4 regions of the Streptomyces sp. NPDC048370 genome follow, and region 3 is predicted to be linked to each of the others. Evidence: riboswitches for the same ligand, from Rfam matches in the RefSeq annotation. Region 3 holds a riboswitch; each other region holds the start of a gene.

The links. A riboswitch is a leader RNA that binds a small molecule or an ion and turns the genes downstream of it on or off. The one in region 3 is predicted to bind cyclic di-AMP.
Region 1: it holds a riboswitch for cyclic di-AMP, as region 3 does, so the genes downstream of both, ACGFYP_RS27955 (C40 family peptidase) here and ACGFYP_RS04425 (transglycosylase SLT domain-containing protein) in region 3, are expected to answer to the same signal.
Region 2: it holds a riboswitch for cyclic di-AMP, as region 3 does, so the genes downstream of both, ACGFYP_RS22460 (transglycosylase family protein) here and ACGFYP_RS04425 (transglycosylase SLT domain-containing protein) in region 3, are expected to answer to the same signal.
Region 4: it holds a riboswitch for cyclic di-AMP, as region 3 does, so the genes downstream of both, ACGFYP_RS31920 (M23 family metallopeptidase) here and ACGFYP_RS04425 (transglycosylase SLT domain-containing protein) in region 3, are expected to answer to the same signal.

What each region holds. Positions count from the first base shown of each region.
Region 1 is NZ_JBICYI010000015.1:66,142-71,326, forward strand. Features, by position in the region: gene ACGFYP_RS27945 (ATP-dependent Clp protease proteolytic subunit) at 47-670, shown strand; gene ACGFYP_RS27950 (hypothetical protein) at 678-983, shown strand; cyclic di-AMP (ydaO/yuaA leader) riboswitch at 1,298-1,495, shown strand; gene ACGFYP_RS27955 (C40 family peptidase) at 1,499-1,975, shown strand; gene ACGFYP_RS27960 (LysE family translocator) at 2,041-2,667, opposite strand; gene ACGFYP_RS27965 (LysR family transcriptional regulator) at 2,740-3,645, shown strand; gene ACGFYP_RS27970 (ATP-binding protein) at 3,686-4,144, opposite strand; gene ACGFYP_RS27975 (8-amino-7-oxononanoate synthase) at 4,303-5,185, opposite strand, start outside.
Region 2 is NZ_JBICYI010000010.1:190,626-195,810, reverse strand. Features, by position in the region: gene eno (phosphopyruvate hydratase) at 1-295, opposite strand, end outside; gene ACGFYP_RS22460 (transglycosylase family protein) at 645-1,337, opposite strand; cyclic di-AMP (ydaO/yuaA leader) riboswitch at 1,341-1,515, opposite strand; gene ACGFYP_RS22455 (transglycosylase family protein) at 1,781-2,773, opposite strand; gene ACGFYP_RS22450 (cytochrome P450) at 2,888-4,189, opposite strand; gene ACGFYP_RS22445 (globin domain-containing protein) at 4,309-5,185, shown strand, end outside.
Region 3 is NZ_JBICYI010000002.1:120,521-125,705, forward strand. Features, by position in the region: gene ACGFYP_RS04415 (SpoIIE family protein phosphatase) at 1-1,006, shown strand, start outside; gene ACGFYP_RS04420 (phosphocholine-specific phospholipase C) at 1,202-3,226, shown strand; cyclic di-AMP (ydaO/yuaA leader) riboswitch at 3,506-3,692, shown strand; gene ACGFYP_RS04425 (transglycosylase SLT domain-containing protein) at 3,697-4,566, shown strand; gene ACGFYP_RS04430 (phosphoribosyltransferase family protein) at 4,588-5,185, opposite strand, start outside.
Region 4 is NZ_JBICYI010000020.1:118,295-123,479, forward strand. Features, by position in the region: gene ACGFYP_RS31910 (pitrilysin family protein) at 1-524, shown strand, start outside; gene ACGFYP_RS31915 (M16 family metallopeptidase) at 551-1,918, shown strand; cyclic di-AMP (ydaO/yuaA leader) riboswitch at 2,131-2,297, shown strand; gene ACGFYP_RS31920 (M23 family metallopeptidase) at 2,310-3,095, shown strand; gene ACGFYP_RS31925 (GntR family transcriptional regulator) at 3,269-3,973, shown strand; gene ACGFYP_RS31930 (HPr family phosphocarrier protein) at 4,163-4,444, opposite strand; gene ACGFYP_RS31935 (GNAT family N-acetyltransferase) at 4,621-5,185, shown strand, end outside.

The DNA of each region.
Region 1 (5,185 bases), on a different contig from region 3:
CTTACGACCTGTACGTCCTGTACATTTTTTACAAGGAGGCATCGCCATGCACGCTCGCTACGTCCTGCCCGAGTTCACGGAGCGCACGAGCTTCGGGAGCCGGACCCTCGACCCGTACTCCAAGCTGCTCGAGGAACGGATCGTCTTCCTGGGCACCCCCATCGACGAGACCTCGTCGAACGACGTCATCGCGCAGCTCCTGCATCTGGAGTACGCCGATCCGGACCGGGACATCTCGCTCTACATCAACTCCCCCGGCGGTTCGATCAGCGCCATGTCCGCGATCTACGACACGATGCAGGTCGTCACCTGCGACGTGGAGACCACCTGTCTCGGCCAGGCCGTCTCGACCGCCGCCGTGCTGCTCGCGGCCGGCGCGCCCGGCAAGCGGCTCGCGCTGCCCGGCGCCCGGGTCGTGCTCCAGCAGCCCACGACGGACGAGCCGTTGCAGGGGCAGCCGAGCGATCTCGACATCCAGGCACGGGAGTTGATGCGGCTGCGCGCGATGCTGGCCGGGATGCTGGTCACCCACACCGGACAGAGCCACGAGCGGATCGACGCCGACATCGACCGGATCACCGTCCTCGACGCGCCGGCGGCCACCGCCTACGGCCTGGTGGACCACGTGATTCAGAACCGAGGGGCGTCGGGCGGCGCCGGGGGAAGGTGAGCGTCCGATGGTTCCCGAGCTGCCACCGCTGCCCGCCCTGACGCGCGCCGAGGGCGAGTTCATCGACGCCTATCTCGAAGTGGTCGATCTGCTGGGCCGTATCAATCCATCCAGGGCTTCGCATACGTATGGGGCGCTGCGCGCGGCCCAGGCGCTGGTGGGGCGGGTGAACGCCCTGCGCGACGCGCTGACGGCGATGCATACGCGCGGCGAGAGCGAGGTGCACGCGGAGACATTGGCCCGTGCGCTGCGGGTGTTGGACGGGGAGCGTAGGTCGGGTCGCGTCACTGTCCCGGAGACACCGGCGAGTTGACATTCTCCCGTGTCGTGTCGAGGTCCACACGGAGCAGCGCGGCCACGGAATCGCTCCCCCGTTCGGCGTAGTCGACGAATCGACATATGTGCGGGGTGAGTTGCGCAACAGGTGTACGCATCTGGCGGAATCGGGCGTTCCACCCCTGGTCCGGGACTCGTCGGCCAAACCTCCGACGATCACGAAACATGCCTGTCCACCCGAATGGATCAGTCGTGAGGAGCCTCACATAACGCCGTTTCGGCTCGGATTTCGCCTGTGTTGTGGGTCAAGATCCCTCACGACGACAAGCCCCCGCCACCGCGGCGGGGCGGTCCGGGCGGACGCCGAGTCCTGCCGCTGTCCCGGATGTCTGGTCGACAGGAGTGGATCGGCAGGAGTGGAGGACCCGAGCAGTACGGGACGGCCGGCCAGTGGGGCCGTTCCTCGGGGTGAAGCCGCGACCGCGGCCGGGCAACTTCGCCAGCCCGAACCCGACAGGTCATCCTTCACAGGCGGCTGACGAAGGGTTGCGCATGACTGCGCAGATTCATGTCCCGTCCATGCTGTCCCGGGCCGGAGCCGTCTCGGCTCTCACCCTCGCCGCTCTCGGCGGCACGATGCTGGCACCAGGAGCCGCACCGGAGGCCCAGGCCGCGACGTCGTACGCCGGCAAGGCGCTGAACATCGCGGCTTCGAAGAAGGGATCGCCCTACAAGTACGGAGCGTCAGGACCCACCCGGTTCGACTGCTCGGGGCTCACGCTCTACTCGTACAAGAAGGCGGGCAAGTCGCTGCCCCGTACCGCGCAGCAGCAGTACAACAAGACCCGGCACATCTCCGCGTCCAGCAGGCAGAAGGGGGACCTGGTCTTCTTCCACTCGGGTGGAAGGGTGTACCACGTGGGGATCTACGCGGGTAGCGGAAAGATCTGGCACTCGCCCAAGTCGGGGTCCTGGGTGAAGCTCGACAAGATCTGGTCGTCCAAGGTGTACTACGGCCGGGTGCGCTGACGCCCCGTCCGATCGTCGCGAGCGGAGGGTGCGGTGGCGCCGCCGCACCCCTCGCCCCAGCAGGGTCAGTGTCCCGGTGACACCAGCAACGTCACCCCGAGCGCGGCGAGCATGCCGCCCGTCACCCCCTGCACGGTCCGGGCCGTCCGGGGCCGCCGCAGCCGGTGGCCGAGCCGGTCCACCAGGACCGCCACCAGCGGGAACCAGAGCAGGGCCAGCAGCACCACGATCGACGCGAGCAGCAGGGTCCGCGGCAGCACCGCGGCGCCCTCCGGCACGAACTGCGGAAGCAGGCTCAGGAAGAGCACGGGCGCCTTGGGGTTGAGGACGTTGGTCAGGAAGCCCTGACGGAACGCCCGTCCGACCGCCCGCTCCCCCGCCGTGTCCGCCGACGGCTCACCCGCCGACGCCCGCAGCGCGCCGCGCAGCGCCTGCACGCCGAGGTAGAGGACGTACGCGCCGCCGACGATCTGCAGCGCGCGATAGAGCGCCGGTACGGCGATCAGCACGGCCGCGAGCCCGGCCACCGCGAGGGCGGTGTGCACCAGGAGCCCGCCCGCCACACCCACGGCGCAGGCCACCCCCGCCCGGCGCGAGGCGAGAGCGCTGCGTACGACGACGGTGAAGTCCGCGCCCGGCATGGCCACCATGCCCGCCGCGACCCCGATGAAGGCGATCAGCTGTCCGTCCATGACCCCAGCGTGCCCGCCGTGAGCCTTTAGTGTGTAGACACGATCTTCTGGGTCTGGCCAAAGGAATGCTTTATGCAGGATCTGGTGCGGCTCGCGGCACTGGTGGCCGTCGCCGAGGACGGCTCGATCACCCGGGCCGCCGCCCGGCTCGGCTACACCCCGCCCGCGCTCTCCCAGCAGCTCGCCAAGCTGGAGCGGGAGGCGGGCGCCGCGCTGCTCGTCCGGCACCACCGGGGCGCACGGCTGACTCCGGCGGGCGAGCTCCTCGTCACCCGGGCGCGCCGGGTCCTGGACGAGATGGACCGGGCCCGCCATGAGCTGGCCCGGCTCAGCGGTCTGTCGGGCGGGCGGCTCCGGGTCGGCACCTTCACCACCGTGGGCATCCATCTGCTGCCACCGGTGCTCAGCGCCTTCCGCCGGGCCCACCCGGACGTGGAGCTGACGGTCGCCGAGTACGAGCCGCCTGCCGGGGTCCACGCCGTGGCGGCGGGCGAGGTGGATCTCGCGCTGACCCACACCTACGAACCGGCCGAGCCGGCACCGCTGCCGCCGGGCGTCGAGCTCGAGCCCCTCCTCGTGGAGGAGTTGGTCCTGGTCACGGCGCCCGGCCATGTCCTGGCGGAGGGTTCGGGCCGGCTGCCGATCACGGACCTCGCGGGCCGGCCGCTGATCAGCAGCGCGCCGGACCATCCGTCGCGGCGGGGCGTGGAGGGCGCCCTTGCCCGGGCGGGTGCGACACCGTCGGTGGTGTGCCGTACGCCGGGCTACGCCCTGGTCTGCGCGCTGGTCAGCGCGGGTCTCGGGGTGGCGGTACTGCCGGAGATGGTCGCGTCGATGACGGCTTCGCCGCTGGGTGTACGGGCGTTGGAGCCGACCTCGTTCCGCCGGACGATCTCGGTCGCCCACCGGGGCGAGGAATCGGGCCCCGCTGCCGCCTCGCTGCGTACGCTGCTGCGCGGCGGGTTCGCCCGCGCCTAGGCGGCGCTCAGGCGGCGCCCGGCTCGCGCCTGGTTCGCGCCTAGTTCGGAGAGACGGAGGCTGAGGCGGAAGCCGAGGCGGAAGCGGTCCAGGGCAGGTTGATCCAGACCGTCTTGCCGCCCTCGTCGGTCGGGGTGACCGAGAGCCGGCCGCCCGCCTCGGCCGTCAGGATGCGGATGATGACCATCCCGCGTCCGTTGTCCTGCTGCACGGCCGCCGGGAGCCGTTTCGGCCAGCGGGGATGGCTGTCGGTGACACCGATGTGGAGCTGCTCCTCGCGCTCCAGACGGACGTCGACGGTGAAGGTCGGCGACTGTCCGAAGGTGTGCTGGACGGCGTTGGTGGCCAGCTCCGAGACGATCAGCCGGACCGTGTCCGCGGTGTCGCTGCCGCCCGCGAGCCCCCATCCGCTGAGGACGTCGGCGACATATCTCCGGGCGGCGGACACCGAGGCGGGATCGCTCGGCAGAGTGACGGTTGCTTCCTGGTGGTCTGCCATGGCGACGCTGTCCCTTTCCCACCGGGCCCGGCCCGGTTTGCACTTCGCGTCAGACTGCCACCGATCGTGTCCGCCTGGGCGGCGATCCACCAAGATATGTGCATATTTGTCGCTCGAAGCGGTGAACTCTGCTACGAGAGCACGTATTTGGGTCCCGGTCAGTGGGAAGGGGGCGCGGTCCGCACGATCGTGGCGACGGCCTGCTCGATCTGCGCGTCCGTCAGATCCGCGCGGGCCGTGAGCCGCAGCCGCGAGATGCCGTCGGGGACGGACGGCGGCCGGAAGCAACCGACGACGATCCCCTGCTCACGGCAGTCGGCGGCCCATCGCAGCGCCGCATCGGGCGAGGGCGCGCGGACGGAGACGACGGCGGCGTCCGGGCGCACGGCGGTCAGACCGGCCTCCGTGAGCAGGCCGTGCAGCTGGGTGGCGACGGTCCTGGCGCGCGCGGCGAGGCCGGGCTCGCCCTGGATCAGCCGCAGGCTCGTCAGGGCGGCGCCGACGGCCGCCGGGGCGAGTCCGGTGTCGAAGATGAACGTACGGGCCGCGTTGACCAGGTGCTCGACGACCCGGGCCGGTCCGAGGACCGCTCCGCCCTGGCTGCCCAGCGACTTGGAGAGGGTGAGGGTGGCGACCACGTCCGGGTCGCCCGCGAGCCCGGCGGCGTGCAGGGCGCCCCGGCCGCCGTCGCCGAGGACGCCCAGACCGTGGGCGTCGTCCACGACGAGCCCGGCGCCGTGGGCCCGGCAGGCCTCGGCCAGTTCGGGCAGCGGGGCCCGGTCGCCGTCCACCGAGAAGACGGAGTCGGAGACCACGAGCGACCGGCGGTCCGGGTGGGCCCGGAGGGTCTTGCGTACCGCCTCGGGCTCGGCGTGCGGGACCACGGCCGTCTCGGCGCGCGAGAGCCGGCAGCCGTCCACGATCGAGGCGTGGTTGCCCGCGTCGGAGACGATCAGCGCGTCGCGGCCGCTCAGGGCGGTGAGGGCGGCGAGGTTGGCGGCGTAGCCGGAGGAGAAGACGAGGGCCGCCTCGAAGCCGCAG
Region 2 (5,185 bases), on a different contig from region 3:
GGTCGAACATGGCCTGGTCGATGAGGCGCTGCTCGGTGGCGTCGTAGCCGACGAGCTCCGGGCCGATCTGCTCGATCACGGCGAGGACGGCCTTCTCGACGCCCTTGCCCTGGTAGCGGTTCTTGTCTCCGTCACGGAGCTCAATGGCCTCGAACGCACCGGTGGAGGCACCGGACGGAACGGCAGCACGGCCGGTGCTGCCGTCGTCGAGGCCGACCTCGACCTCGACCGTGGGGTTGCCTCGGGAGTCCAGGATTTCCCGGGCTACGACGACGTCGATGGACGGCACGAGCATCTCCTTCTGGGATGTGACGCTAGATGTGACGCTTGCGGTGCAGGGTCGCTTTGGCCTTGCGACAAGAGCCTAACCGGCTCGCGGGCTCCAGCCAGCCGGGCGCCCGCCCCCTGGGACGAAAAAGGACCCAAGGGTACGCATCCAGGGCCAAAGACCCTCAGAACTACTCGCCGGTAACCCCGGCGCGGCCGCGCGACGGGGCCGCCCGGCGGTCCGCGGACGACGGACCCCGGACAGCGCGGAACCCCGGTCCGGAGCGCACGGGGGAAGGGCGCTCCGGACCGGGGTGGTCACCGCGGGAGGGTCGAAGGACCTACGTGAGCCGCCGGACTCACGCGGGCCGTCGGGCTCACTTCAGGTGAAGCTGCTGGCCCGGGTAGATCAGGTCGGCGTCCTCGACGACGCCCTTGTTGAGCTCGAAGAGCTTCGCCCAGCCACCCTTGACGTCGTGCGCGGCGGCGATGGTGCTCAGGGTGTCGCCGGAGACGACCTTGTACTCGCCGTCGCCCTTCTTGACCTTCTTGCCGGTCGGGGTGGTGACGGTCTTCTTGGACTCGGCCTTCTTCGGGGCGGTCCGCGTCTCGCTGCGGGTCGTCGGCTGCTCGGCCTGACGCTCCGGCTTCGGGGCGGCCTGCTGGGCCGGGGCGCTCTCCTCGACGGCACCGGGGGTGGCGGACGAGAGGCCGACGCCACAGCTCGGCCAGGCGCCCTTGCCCTGACCGGCGAGGACCTTCTCGGCGATCGCGATCTGCTGCGACTTGGAGGCCTGGTCGGCGCTGGCGGCGTACTGGGTGCCACCGAAGGCGGCCCAGGTGGAGCTGGAGAACTGCAGGCCGCCGTAGTAGCCGTTGCCGGTGTTGATGGACCAGTTGCCGCCGGACTCGCACTGGGCGACCTTGTCCCACTCGGAGACCGTGGCGGCCGAGGCGGTGCCGGCGGTCATCAGGGGGGCGGCGACGGCGACACCGGCGACACCGGCGAGGGCGACGGCGCGGGTGGCCTTGGAGGGACGACGGTGTTTGCCCTTGGCGGAAAACAGCATGGAGATTCTCCTCACCGACGCCTACGAGGTGAGCTGTCGGGTTCGGGCCATGTGAGTTGCCCGGCCGCGCGGCTGGCGCGCGGCTTCACCCCAAGCCGTTCCTTCGGCCGTCTGTCTCAACGGCCGGGGACGGCACTTACCTTGGGTCCCCCGCTCCTGCCTACGGCGCATGACGCGACGACTGTTCCCATCGGCCGACGGCAGGATTCGGCGTTTCGGTCGACGGGGCCCGCGGTGGCGAGCGGTGACGACCGTAGACACAGACCCGAGGGAAGTTCAAAGACGTCCATGAGGGACAAAACGGCCCTACTTGCCTCGGGACGAAGGGTATTTACGCAGGTGAGAGGTGACGGAAGCAGAGTTTGCGGACGAGACACGCCAGTTGAGGCGAAGAGACCCATGTCTCACTTGCACAGAACCGGACATTCGGCCTCGAACCACCCCTACTTCGGGTCCGTCTCCGCGTCCTTCTCCGCGGGCGTACCGATCGTCAGATCCAGGCTCTGGCCAGGGAGGATGAGGTTCGGGTCGGCGCCGACGGTCGATCGGTTGGCGTCATAGAGGGCGCCCCAGCCGCCGGGGAGTTCGTTGCGCTGGGCGATCTCGGTGAGGTTGTCGCCGGGCTTGACGGTGTATTCACCGATAGCGTCCGCGATGCCCTCGGCAGGCGTCTTGTCCGCAGTGTCGCCACTGTCCTTACTGTCCCGATTCGCCGCCTCCTCGTCGGTGGCGCCCGGTGTCGACCCGTCAGCCGGCGAGGCGTGACGGCCCGTTTCACGCGAGTTGTCCGTCTTGCCCGACTCGTCCGTCCCGTCCGTAGCCTCCGGGGCAGCGCCGCCCCGGTGCTTGCCGGTCCCGGGAGCGGTCGGCGCGGGGGACGCCCCGGGGGTGGCCGCGGAGGGCGAGGAGGGCGCCGACGGGGTCGGGGTGGCCTCGGGGCCCTCGAGGGCCTCCGGCGGGGCCTGGACGTTCGGAAGGCCGGCGGTCCGGTTGGACTCCGGGAGCGGGCCCGTCGGCTCGCTCGGCTCGACGGCGGGACCCGGGTCGACGCCGGGCTTGACGCCGTCGACGGTGAGACCGGCGATCGGGGCGCAGGTGGCCCACTGGGTGTCACCCGCGGCGAAGGCCTTGTCGGCCACCACTATCTGCTGGGCGCGGCTGGCGAGGTCCGCGCTCGGCGCGTACGCCAGACCGCCGTGGCGCTCCCAGCTCTCCTGGGTGAACTGCAGCCCGCCGTAGAGGCCGTTGCCGAAGTGGGCGCTCCACTGGCCGCCCGACTCGCACTCGGCGACCCGGTCCCAGGTGGCCGCGTCGGCGGCGGAGGCCGAGCCCGCCCCGAGGAGGGGCAACGCGAGGGCCGATCCCGTCACGCCTGCGGCGACGACGATGGCGGGGGCCTGGCGGGGTCTGCGGTGTCGTCCGTTCCCGGAGCGCATGCGGAGCTGCCTTTCGCGTGACTGCTGAGGTGACGGTGAACGTAGCGGCATTCGAACGTGAGTCACAAGTCGATGCAGCGGAGATCACGTAAAAGTCACAGTCTTGACGGATCGTCAGCTCTCGCGAGAGGTGGACGAGGGGGAGAACTCCACCGGAAGTGTGCGCAATCCACGCATGATGAGCCCGCCCCGCCACCGCAGATCGGACGGATCGGCACCAAGTCGCAGATCCGGCAGGCGCGTCAGGAGCGTGGCAAGCGCGATCTGTCCTTCGAGCCGGGCGAGCGGCGCCCCGATGCAGTAGTGGATGCCGTGCCCGTAGCCGAGGTGTTGGTTGTCGCGCCGGGACAGATCGAGCGTGTCGGGCTCGTCGAAGCGCGCCGGGTCGCGGTCGGCGGCGGCGAGCACGACGAGGACCGGGTCGCCCGCCGGGATCGCCTGGCCGCCGATCGTCAGCGGCTCCATGGCGTACCGCCAGGTCGCCAGCTCCACCGGCCCGTCGTAGCGCAGCAGCTCCTCGACACCGGTCTCCAGGAGGCCCTGCTCCCCTGCGGCGAGCGAGGCCTGCAGACGGGCGCGCTGATCCGGATGACGGAGCAGGGCGTACATCCCGTTCCCGATCAGATTGACGGTGGTCTCGAAGCCGGCGAAGAGGAGGATGAAGGCCATGGCGGCGGCCTCGTTCTCGGTGAGGTGCTCGCCGTGGTCGGAGGCCTTGATGAGCCCCGAGATCAGGTCGTCGCCGGGATCGAGCCGCTTGCGGTGGATCAGCTCCGCGAGGTAGCCGCGCATCTTCTTGACCGACCGCGCCACCCCGCCGCGCGGCCCTCCGCCGTGCCGGATCATCATCCCGGCCCAGTCCCGGAAATCGTCCTGGTCCTCCTCCGGCACCCCGAGCAGGTCGCAGATCGCGTAGATGGGCAGCGGGAAGGCGAACTCGTGGATGAGGTCGGCGGAGCCCTTCGCCGCGAAGGAGTCGATCAGCCGGTCCGTCAGCTCCTGCACCCGGGGCGTGAACTCGGCGACGCGGCGCGGGGTGAAGGCCTTGGAGACGAGACGGCGCAGCCGGGTGTGGTCGGGTGGGTCGATGTTGAGCAGATGCGTCATCAGCTCGGCCTTGCGCTCCCCCGGAATCCCCGTCTTCCCCTTGGCGTGCGCGGGCTCGTCGTGGTGCGCCGGGTTCTTCGAGAGCCGCTGGTCGGCAAGCGCTTGCCGGGCGTCCGCGTACCGGGTCACCAGCCAGGCCTCGACCCCGCTGGGCAGCTTGGCCCGGTGGACGGGCGCGTGCTCGCGCAGCCAGGCGTAGGCGGGGTACGGGTCGGTCGCGAACTCCCAGGTGAAGAGCTCGGGGGCGGGGGGTCCGGCGGGGGTTTCGGCGGGGGGTCCGGCGGGGGTTTCGGCGGGGGGCGTGCTCACCCTGAGACGGTACAAGGTGACCGCCGCACCGGCCTCCGGGCCGCCCGGTCCGGCCTCCGGGCCGCCCAGCCTCCGAGATGTGATCATCCCGTGAAGAGGAGTGGCCTAGATTCTCCCGCGTGGATGCCCAGTTGCTCAGAAGCACGTTCGCCGTCGTCGAGAGACGGGCCGAACATGCCGTCACCTTCTTCTACTCCCATCTGTTCTGGCACAACCCGGGCGTCCGCGAGCTCTTCCCCGAGGACCTGCGGGCCCAGCGCGACCGGCTCTTCGCCGCGCTCACCCATGTCGTGACCCATCTGGAGGACCCCGGGCTCGCGGAGTACCTCGCCCATCTGGGCCGCGACCACCGCAAGTTCCTCGCCTCCCCCGCGCTCTACGCCGCCGTCGGCACCAGCCTGACCGCCGCCTTCGCGCACGCCGCGGGGGCCGCCTGGAGCGTCGAGGCCGAGAAGGCGTGGGCCGAGGCGTACGGATACGTCGCCGAGCTCATGATCCGGGGCGCCGAGCAGGCCGAGGCCGAGGGTGAGCCGCCCTGGTGGGACGCCGTCGTCGTCCGGCACCGGCGGCTCGACGAGGACCTGGCGGTGCTGACCCTGAAGCCCCGCAGGCCCTTCGCGTACCGGCCGGGGCAGTACGTCGGCGTCAGCTCGCTCCGGGTCCCCCGGGTGTGGCGGACGTACTCCCTGGCCAACGCCGCCCGCGCGGACGGCACGGTGGACCTGCACGTGAGCCGGATCCCGGGCGGGGCGATGAGCACGACGCTCGTCGACGCGGTACGGGAGGGCGAGCCGCTCCGGCTGAGCGCGCCCGGCGGCGCGCTGACGGCCCGCACGGCGCCGGACGTCCCGCGCAGCTACATCGCCGCGGGGACGGGCTGGGCGCCGGTCAAGGCGCTCCTGGAGGAGGTGGCGGACGGCCCGGAGGGCGTCGAGGCGCGGCTCTTCCTGGTGGCACGGGCGAAGGAGTACCTGTACGGGAAGAGGGACGCGGAGC
Region 3 (5,185 bases):
CTTGAACGACGTCGTCCGCACGAGCAGCCCGCTCTTCTTCACCTCCGTCCACGCCTTCCTGGACCGCTACCCGAGCCTCGCGCGCTACCGGGTCGGTTTCGGTGCCACGGCCGCCGCGTTCCTGCCGCTGATCGACGAGGGCCAGCCGATCGGCGCGCTGGGCGTCTTCTACGACGACCGGTCGGTCTTCTCCTTCGCGGACCACACCCTGATGACCGGCTGGGCGAAGGCGGTCGCCCGGGCGGTGCACCGCGTGGTGCCGCTCGACCGTTCGCAGGAGATCGCCGCCGCGCTGCAGAACGCCATGCTGCCGCGCCGACTCCCCCGGACGCCCGGGGGCCTGATCGCGGTGCGGTACCGGACGGCCCGCAAGGGGGTATGGGTCGGCGGCGACTGGTACGACGCGGTGGCGCTGCCCGACGGCGGGCTCGGGCTCGCGATCGGTGACGTGCAGGGGCACGACACCGAGGCGGCGGCGCTCATGGGGCAGTTGCGGGTGGCCATGACGGCGTACGCGGCGGAGGGCCACGGCTGCGACAGCGTACTGGGGAAGGCGTCGGCGTTCCTGGCCGATCTGGACGCCGACCGGTTCGCGACCTGCCAGTACCTGCGGGTGGCGCTCGGCACGGGAGAGGTCCACGCGGCGAACGCGGGCCATCCGCCGCCGCTGCTGCGCCACGCCGACGGCACCGTCGAGGTCGTCCGGCTGGCGGGCGGGCCGCCGCTGGGCCTGCCCGCCGAGTGGGGCATGGCGGAGTATCCGTACACGACGGCCCGGCTCGCGCCGGGCGAGACGCTGCTGCTCTACTCCGACGGGCTGGTCGAGAAGCCGGGCGAGGACTTCGACATCGGCCTTTCGCGGCTGGCAGCCGCCTTCTCCGACGGCCCGCCCGGTCTGGAGGAGCTGGCCGACCATCTCCTCGACACCCTCACCGGCGGTCCGCACGCGGAGGACGACGCCGCGCTGCTGATGGTGCGCCGCGACAGCGCGGGGACGACCTCCTAGCCGCGTCGGTTCCTCCACACCCCTTGTGCGCGAGACGCGCATTGGTTCATATGCGAACCAATCAGATCCCCACTACCTGCCACCCCTCGGAAGTTCATCCAAGACTTACCGCACGGAGGTATACCTTTAAGCTCCCCTCCCTCATCCTGTCCACCGTGTGCCAGTGGGGCACCCGGTGACACGAGAGGCGGGGCATTGACTCCTATCAGCCGCAGGGGATTCGTCGGGATCGGGGCAGGGCTCGCCGCGGGCGCGGCGCTGCCGACGGGCTCGGCGACGGCCGCCGCCGCAGCCGCGACCGGCACCATCAAGGACGTCAAGCACGTCGTGGTGCTCATGCAGGAGAACCGCAGCTTCGACCACTACTTCGGCCGGCTGCGCGGCGTGCGCGGCTTCGGCGACCGGGCCGCGGGCAACATCCCGGGCGGCTGGGGCACGTTCAACCAGCCCAACTGGGGCGGCCGTCAGCACCCGTGGAAGCTGAGCGCGACCCCGCCGGCGGGCGGTGTCGACGGGGAGACCCTCGCCCAGTGCAACGGCGACCTCCCGCACAGCTGGACCTCGCAGCACGCGGCGTGGAACAAGGGCCGGATGGACAACTGGGTCACGGGCGTCGGCAACACCCGGACCCTCGGCCATCTCGACCGCGGCGACATACCGTTCCACTACGCCCTCGCCGACAACTACACCGTCTGCGACGCCTACTTCTGCTCGGCGCTCAGCGCCACGGGCCCCAACCGCACCTTCCTGTGGAGCGGGAAGATCGACGCCTCCAGCAAGGACGGCGGCGAGGAGTCCGGGCTGACCTGGGAGACGTACGCCGAGGCGCTCCAGCGCGCCGGTATGAGCTGGAAGGTCTACCAGAACGCCCAGGACAACTACGGCGACAACGGCCTCGCGTACTTCAAGAAGTTCACCGACGCCCGGCCGGGCGATCCGCTGCACGACCGCGGCATGGGCTCGGTGCCGAAGGTCACCGGGTCCACTCCGGACGACATCGCCGCCGCGATCCGCGCCGACGTGGTCGCGGGGACGCTTCCGCAGGTCTCGTGGGTGGTGGCGAGCGAGGCGTTCTCCGAGCACCCCTACGCCCCGCCGGGCGACGGTGCGCACTTCGTCGACCTGGTCTACCGCGCGCTGGCCGCGAACCCCGAGGTCTTCGACTCGACAGTGCTGTTCCTCAACTACGACGAGAACGACGGGTTCTTCGACCACGTGCCGCCCCCGGTCGCCCCGCCGGGCACTCCCGGCGAGTACATCGACGGGGTGCCGATCGGCCTGGGCTTCCGTGTCCCGATGCTCGTCATGTCTCCCTGGACGCGCGGCGGTTGGGTGAGCTCGGAGGTCTTCGACCACACCTCCGTCCTGCGCTTCATGGAGACCTGGACGGCCGCCCTCGGGACCCCGGCCACCTGCCCGAACATCAGCGCCTGGCGGCGGAAGGTCACCGGTGACCTGACGGGCGTCTTCGACTTCGCGCGCCCGGTGTACGGCGTCCCCTCGGGCCTGCCCTCCACGGCCAAGGTCATCGGCCAGGACACCTGCGGTCCGCTGCCCAACCCGGTGCCGCAGGACAACGCCCTGCCGGCGCAGGAGAGCGGGACACGTCCGGCGCGCGCCCTGCCGTACCAGGTCAACGGAAACCTCGACCGGTTCGAGTTCGGGGCGGCGGGCAAGATCCTCGCCTGGTTCTCGATGACGAACCAGGGCGCGCAGGCGAAGCGGCCCGCGCACGTCACGATCCACCCGCACCAGCACCGGGACACGGCGGCCTGGCAGTACACGATCGACCCGGGCGCCACGTCCACGGACTACTTCAACATCGGGCTCGGGTCCGGTTCGGGCAAGTACGACATCTCGATGATGGGGCCCAACCGCTTCCTGCGGCGCTTCATCGGCGACGCGTCCAAGGCGGGCAAGGCGATCGAGGTGGCGGCGCGGTTCGCGACCGAGCCGGGCACCGGGAAGACGGCGATCTTCTTCAAGCTGACCAACACCTCGGCCGGTCCTGTGACCTTCACCCTCCGCTCGAACGCCTACCGCACGGACGGACCGTGGACGTACACGGTGCCGGCGAACTCCTCGCGCGAGGACTTCTTCAACGCCGTGGCCTACAACGACGGCTGGTACGACTTCACGATCCTGGCCGACATCGACGGCACGTGGTCGCGCCGCTACACAGGCCACATCGAGACGGGCGCCCCGAGCATCACCGGCTGACGCACGTACTCCCACAGTTCTGAGCAAATGGGGCACAAGGGGTTTTTACTCCCCCTTGTGCCCCATTTCTCAACTCGGCTGAATTTCCCTGCATGTCCGATATGGGATGGCGGGTGAGGTGAATCACCCCGAGGGTTCCACCGATCTTCCTGTACGCCCCGTCCCCTTGCCCGGCAAGGAAGTTCGGCGCGGCACGCACGGTGCGGAACTCGGCCTTGAATAACCCACGCATTCGACGTCTTGTTTCTGTCGACATTTCTCGCCTACGGTCACCTCGACCCGGACGGATCGCCGAATCCTGCCACCGTCCGAAAAGACCGCTCATTCACCCGAAGGCAGGAGCGGGGGACCCACCATTTCGCCGGTCCGGTTTTTCCGGCACGGCTCGGGGTGAAGTCACGCATGCGTGACCGGGCATCTCCAGCCCGAACCCGACAGCTCACCCCGCAGGCGCCGGAGAGGACTGCATCATGCCCGCACACGGTAAGCACCGGCGCCCCAAGAGAAGGCCCCTGACCCGCGGTCTCGCCCTCGCGAGCACGGGCGGCGCCGCCCTGGCCCTGCCCCTGGTCGCCACGGCCACCGCGCACGCGACGCCCCGCACGGCCCCCGAGATCGCCCCCGTCGAGAAGACCGTTCTCAGCGCTCCGGCGAAGATCGCGGAATCCATTCCCGCCGCGCAGAATTCCGCCCCCGTCACGTATACCGTCACCCGTGGCGATTCCCTTTCGATGATCGCGCACGAGCAGAGCGTGGAGGGCGGCTGGAAGGCCCTGTACCGCGCGAATCGCGCGGCCGTGGGTGACAACCCGTCACTCATCCACCCCGGTCTGGAACTGACGCTTCGCGGAAAGGCCGCCACCGCCCCGAAGAAGGCGAAGTCCCAGGCCCGTACGACGAGTACGGACCGGGCCGACCGCTCGCAGCAGCGCAGCGCCGCTCCGGCCGCGGCCGCCCCCGCGAAGGCGGCGCCCGAGAAGGCGAGCACGCAGGCGACCCCGGTGGCCGCGAAGAGCTACACCAACGACCTCGACGGCTGGATCCGCGAGTCGCTGGACGTCATGCAGAAGTACGGCATCCCCGGTACGTACGAGGGGATCCAGCGCAACATCATGCGCGAGTCCTCCGGCAACCCGCAGGCCATCAACAACTGGGACTCCAACGCCGCCAAGGGCACCCCGTCCAAGGGTCTGCTCCAGGTGATCGAGCCGACGTTCCTCGCGTACCACGTGCCCGGTACCTCGATGGACCTCTACGACCCGGTCGCCAACATCACCGCCGCCTGCAACTACGCGGCGGACCGGTACGGCTCCATCGACAACGTCGACGGACCGTACTGACAGACGGTTCGGAGCAGCTCGTCAGAAGTGGTCGGCGAACCAGCCCGCGGCGAGTTCGCCGACCTGCTCCAGCGTCCCGGGCTCCTCGAAGAGGTGCCCGGCGCCGGGGACGACGACGAGCCGGTTCTCGCACCGCAGGTGGCTGCGGGCCTCCTCGTTGAGGTCCTGTACGAGCGGGTCGTTGCCTCCCACGATCAGCAGGGTGGGGGCGCGCACCTGGCCGAGGCGCGGGCCCGCGAGGTCCGGGCGGCCGCCTCGGGAGACCACGGCGGCCACTCCGGACAGCGGGTCGGCGGCGGCCCAGAGGGCGGCCGCCGCGCCGGTGCTGGCACCGAAGTAGCCGGTCCGCAGCGCGTCGAGGCCGGGTCGGCCGCCCAGCCAGCGGGTGGCCCTGGCCAGCCGGCCGGCGAGGAGTTCCGTGTCGAAGACGTTGGCGCGGTCGGCCGCCTCTTCCTCGGTGAGCAGGTCGAAGAGGAGCGTGCCGAGCCCGGCCCGGTTCAGGCTCTCGGCGACGGCCCGGTTGCGGGGGCTGTGCCGGCTGCTGCCGCTCCCGTGGGCGAACACCACGATCCCCGGTGCTCCCTCGGGCACCACCAGGTGGCCCGCGACCTCCACCTCC
Region 4 (5,185 bases), on a different contig from region 3:
CCGACCTCGCCCTGACCGTCCTCGGTGGCGGCGAGTCCTCCCGGCTCCACAACCGGCTCGTGCGCCGTGACCGCACGGCCGTAGCCGCCGGCTTCGGCCTGCTGCGTCTGGCCGGCGCGCCGTCGCTGGGCTGGCTGGACGTCAAGACGTCCGGTGGCGTCGAGGTCCCCGAGATCGAGACGGCCGTCGACGAGGAGCTGGCCCGGTTCGCCGCCGAGGGCCCGACGCCCGAGGAGATGGAGCGCGCCCAGGCCCAGTTGGAGCGCGAGTGGCTCGACCGGCTCGGCACGGTCGCCGGCCGCGCCGACGAACTGTGCCGCTTCGCGGTCCTGTTCGGCGACCCGCAGCTCGCCCTGACCGCCGTCAACCGGGTCCTGGACGTCACCGCCGAGGAGGTGCGGGAGGTCGCCGCGGCCCGGCTGCGCCCGGACAACCGCGCGGTGCTGGTCTACGAGCCCACCGGTGCCGAACAGAGCGACGCCGAGCAGAGCGACAGCGACGAGGAAGAGGGAGCGGACCAGTGACCGACGCTGCCGCGTCTTTGACGAGCATGACGTTCCACCCGCAGCCGGAGCCGGGTACGGCCAAGCCCTGGGCCTTCCCCGCCCCGGAGCGCGGAGCCCTGGACAACGGCATGACGGTGCTGCGCTGCCACCGCCCCGGCCAGCAGGTCGTGGCCGTCGAGATCTTCTTCGACGCCCCGCTGGAGGCAGAGCCCGCAGGCCTCGACGGGGTCGCCACGATCATGGCCCGTGCCCTCTCCGAAGGCACCGACCAGCACACCGCCGAGGAGTTCGCGGCCGAGCTGGAGCGCTGCGGCGCCACGCTCGACGCGCACGCCGACCACCCGGGCGTACGGGTCTCCCTCGAGGTTCCCGTCTCCCGGCTGCCCAAGGCGCTCGGGCTGCTCTCCGAGGCCCTCATCGCGCCGGCGTTCCTCGACACCGAGGTCGAGCGCCTGGTGCGCAACCGGCTCGACGAGATCCCGCACGAGACGGCCAACCCGGCCCGCCGGGCGGCCAAGCAGCTCTCCAAGGAGCTGTTCCCGGCCGAGTCCCGTATGTCCCGGCCGCGTCAGGGCACCGAGGAGACGGTCGAGGCGATCGACGCCGACGCCGTCCGCGCCTTCTTCCAGGCGCACATCCGGCCGTCCACGGCCACCGCCGTGGTCGTCGGCGACCTGACCGACGTGGACCTGGACAAGGTCCTCGCCGAGTCGCTGGGCGCCTGGACGGGGAACAGCGCGGAGCCCCGGCCCGTCCCGCCGATCACGGCCGACGACACCGGCCGTGTGGTCATCGTCGACCGCCCGGGCGCCGTCCAGACCCAGCTGCTCATCGGCCGCGTGGGCGCCGACCGGCACGACCGCGTCTGGCCCGCCCAGGTCCTCGGCACGTACTGCCTCGGCGGCACGCTCACCTCCCGCCTGGACCGCGTCCTGCGCGAGGAGAAGGGCTACACCTACGGTGTCAGGGCCTTCGGCCAGGTCCTGCGCTCCGACGGCCAGGGCCACGGCGCCTCGATGCTCGCCATCAGCGGCTCCTTCGACACCCCCAACACCGGTCCTGCACTTGACGACCTGTGGAAGGTGCTGCGCACCCTCGCCGCCGAGGGCCTGACGGACGCCGAGCGCGACGTCGCCGTGCAGAACCTGGTGGGCGTGGCGCCGCTCAAGTACGAGACCGCCGCCTCCGTCGCGGGGACGCTCGCCGACCAGGTCGAGCAGCACCTCCCGGACGACTTCCAGGCGCAGTTGTACGCGCGCCTGGCCGAGACCGGCACGGTGGAGGCGACGGCGGCCGTCGTCAACGCCTTCCCGGTGGACCGGCTCGTCACCGTGCTCGTGGGTGACGCGGCGGAGATCGAGGAGCCGGTGCGCGCCCTCGGCATCGGTGAAGTGACCGTCGTCACCGGCTGATTGGGCCGACCGCCGCCGCGCTCCGGTGGCATGCGAGGACCCCGACGTCACAGTACGTCGGGGTCCTCCTCTTTGTCCGTATTGCCAGAGAGGGTGGCCGTATGCCCTGTGGCATGTCTTACAAACTGGCGTGTCTGTTTGGTGATTGAAAGACGGTCCGCATAGCGTCGGTCCGGCTGTTCGCCAGTTGCACCCGCCACATCCGTGGCATCGGACAGTCATCGCCGAGTCCCCGTCAGGCGCGAGCCTGGGGAGCCGGGGACCCACACGAAGTCCCTGGGGTGAATCGGACGCCTTCGCACCCGTGCGGAGGGGCCCGTAGGAGACCTTCCTGCTCCGAACCCGTCAGCTAACCCGGTAGGCGAGAAGGAAGGAAAGGATCAGCCACTACATGGCGTTCACCCGTGCCACCGGGAAGCATCGTGGTCCGAGCCGTTTGGCGCGCCGCAGCGCCGGCCTCGCCGGCGTCGCGACCCTCGCCACCACCGGCGTCATCGGCACCCTCGCCTCCCCGGCGCTCGCCGTCGACACGGACGCCCCCTCCCTGGAGGACACCGGCCTGACCCAGGTCGTCGTCGCCGACAACGCCCTCGCCGACACCATCGACGCCCAGGCCGCCGCCCAGGAGCGCGAGGCCGCCGAGGCCGAGGCGAAGCGCGTGGCCGAGGCCCGTGCCAAGGCGGAGGCCAAGCGCAAGGCGGAGGCCCGCGCCAAGGAGATCCGCGAGGCCAAGGAGCGCGCCGCCCGTGAGGCCGAGCGCAAGCGCCTGAACTCCTTCCAGCTCCCCGTGGCCGGCTCGTACGTCTCCACCGGCTACAAGACCGGCGGTTCCCTCTGGTCCTCCGGCAGCCACTCCGGCGTCGACTTCCACGCCGCCTACGGCACCAAGGTCGTCTCCGTCGGCTCCGGCACCGTCGTCGAGGCCGGCTGGGGCGGCGCGTACGGCAACAACATCGTCATCCGGATGAACGACGGCACGTACACCCAGTACGGGCACCTCTCGGCCATCAGTGTCTCCGTCGGTCAGACCGTCACCCCGGGCCGGCAGATAGGGATCTCGGGCTCGACCGGCAACTCGACCGGCCCGCACCTCCACTTCGAGGCCCGCACCACCGCCGAGTACGGCTCCGACATCAACCCGGTCGCGTACCTGCGCGCCCGCGGCGTGAACGTCTGACCGTCCGGCGAGGTCCCCCACCGCACGTCAGAAAAGCCCCGGCTCGTACTGAGCCGGGGCTTTTCGCTGACCAAAAGATATCCATGGTTCCTGAGGAGCCGTCGGAAATACCGCCCCGCTGCAATAGAGTCACCGGAGAACCGGTTTCGCGCGTATTAAGGCGGAGGTCGATCATGCGCATTCCCGCGCACTCGGTGTGCACGGCGATTCGGGACGACATCGTCACCGGCGTCTACGAGCGCGGCAGCCGGCTGACCGAGGAGCAGCTGGCCCGCCGGTACGGAGTCTCCCGCGTCCCGGTCCGCGAGGCGCTGCGCACCCTGGAGTCCGAGGGCTTCGTGATCACCCGCCGTCACGCGGGAGCCCACGTGGCCGAGCCGACCGAGCAGGAGGCGGCGGACCTCCTCGACATGCGGTCGCTGCTGGAGCCGCTCGGTGCGGCCCGCGCCGCCCAACGTCGCACCGAGGCGCACCTCAAGGTGCTGCGCGGCCTGGTCAGACTCGGTCAGGAGCGGGCCAGGCGCGGCCAGGGGGACGATCTGCGCTCGCTGGGCGGCTGGTTCCACGAGACCCTGGCGCAGGCCTCGGGCAGCCCGACGCTCACCGCCCTGCTCACCCAGCTGCGGCACAAGATCGCCTGGATGTACGCGGTCGAGGCCCCCGCCCAGCCCGTCGAGGCCTGGGCGGAGCACGGTGCGATCGTGGACGCGGTGGCACGCGGCGACGCCGAACGGGCCCGCGCCCTGACCGCGCTGCACGCCGAACGCTCCCTGCTGCTGCACCGGCTGAAGCGCCCCGACCGGGACGAGCGGCCGCGGCGCGGAGGGCGCGTGAGGAGTTCGCAACACGTCGTCAACATCGCGAGCGGCCGGAATTAACGAGCGGGCCGTATACAAAGAGCTGGAATTCGACGGGCTTTGTTTGCGCTGCCCCGGCGGAGTTGTGCGGACCGTGCCGTCCCGATGGCAGCGGAATGGTTCGGAAAAGGAAAAAGCCGCACCCGCCGTCATTTCGGCGTGTGCGGCTTCCCGCGAATTCGCCCGGACGTCGATCCGGCCGGAAATCCGTCAGACGGTCTCGGGGAGCTCCTCGAGCCCCTCGGCAACCAGCTTCGCCAGACGGTCGAGCGCGACCTCGGCACCCTCGGCGTCCGAAGCGAGCACGATCTCCTCGCCGCCCTGCGCGCCCAGACCGAGCACCGCGAGCATCGACGCGGCGTTCACCGGGTTGCCATCGGCCTTGGCGATCGTCACGGGGACGCCGGAGGCCGTGGCGGCACGGACGAAGATGGAGGCGGGGCGGGCGTGCAGGCCCTCGGCCCAACCGACGTTGACGCGGCGCTCAGCCATGGTGTTGCCCTTCAAGTCTCAAGCGGGTTGTCTAGACCAGTCTCTCACGGGTTGCGGTGTGCTCGACGCCGACCTTCGGCCCCTGTTCCAGGGCCGATCGGTCCTCCCTACCTTGCATGGTGCACACGTGCCGCGCGACCGGTGCTCGTGTCGTACCCCGGCCGTACGCTTGCCCCATGCAGAGCGCGTCGGAACGGCCGGAACAACCGGAACACGACTACCCCGACCACTGGGAAGCGGACGTGGTCCTCCGCGACGGCGGCACCGCGCGCATCCGCCCCATCACCGCCGACGACGCCGACCGGTTGGTCAGCTTCTACGAGCAGGTCTCGGACGAGTCGAAGTACTACCGGTTCTTCGCTCCCTACCCCCGGCTCTCCGCCAAGGACGTGCACCGCTTCACCCATCACGACTTCGTGGACCGGGTGGGCCTCGCCGCGGCGGTCGGCGACGACTTCATCGCCACCGTCCGGTACGACCGGATCGACGACCGGGGGATGCCCGCCCCCGCGCCCGCCGACGAGGCCGAGGTCGCCTTCCTGGTCCAGGACGCCCACCAGGGGCGCGGCGTGGCCTCCGCGCTGCTCGAACACATCGCGGCGGTGGCGCGCGAGCGGGACATCCGGCGGTTCGCGGCGGAGGTGCTGCCCGCCAACACCAAGATGATCAAGGTCTTCACGGACGCCGGGTACACCCAGAAGCGGAGCTTCGAGGACGGTTCCGTACGGCTCCACCTCGACC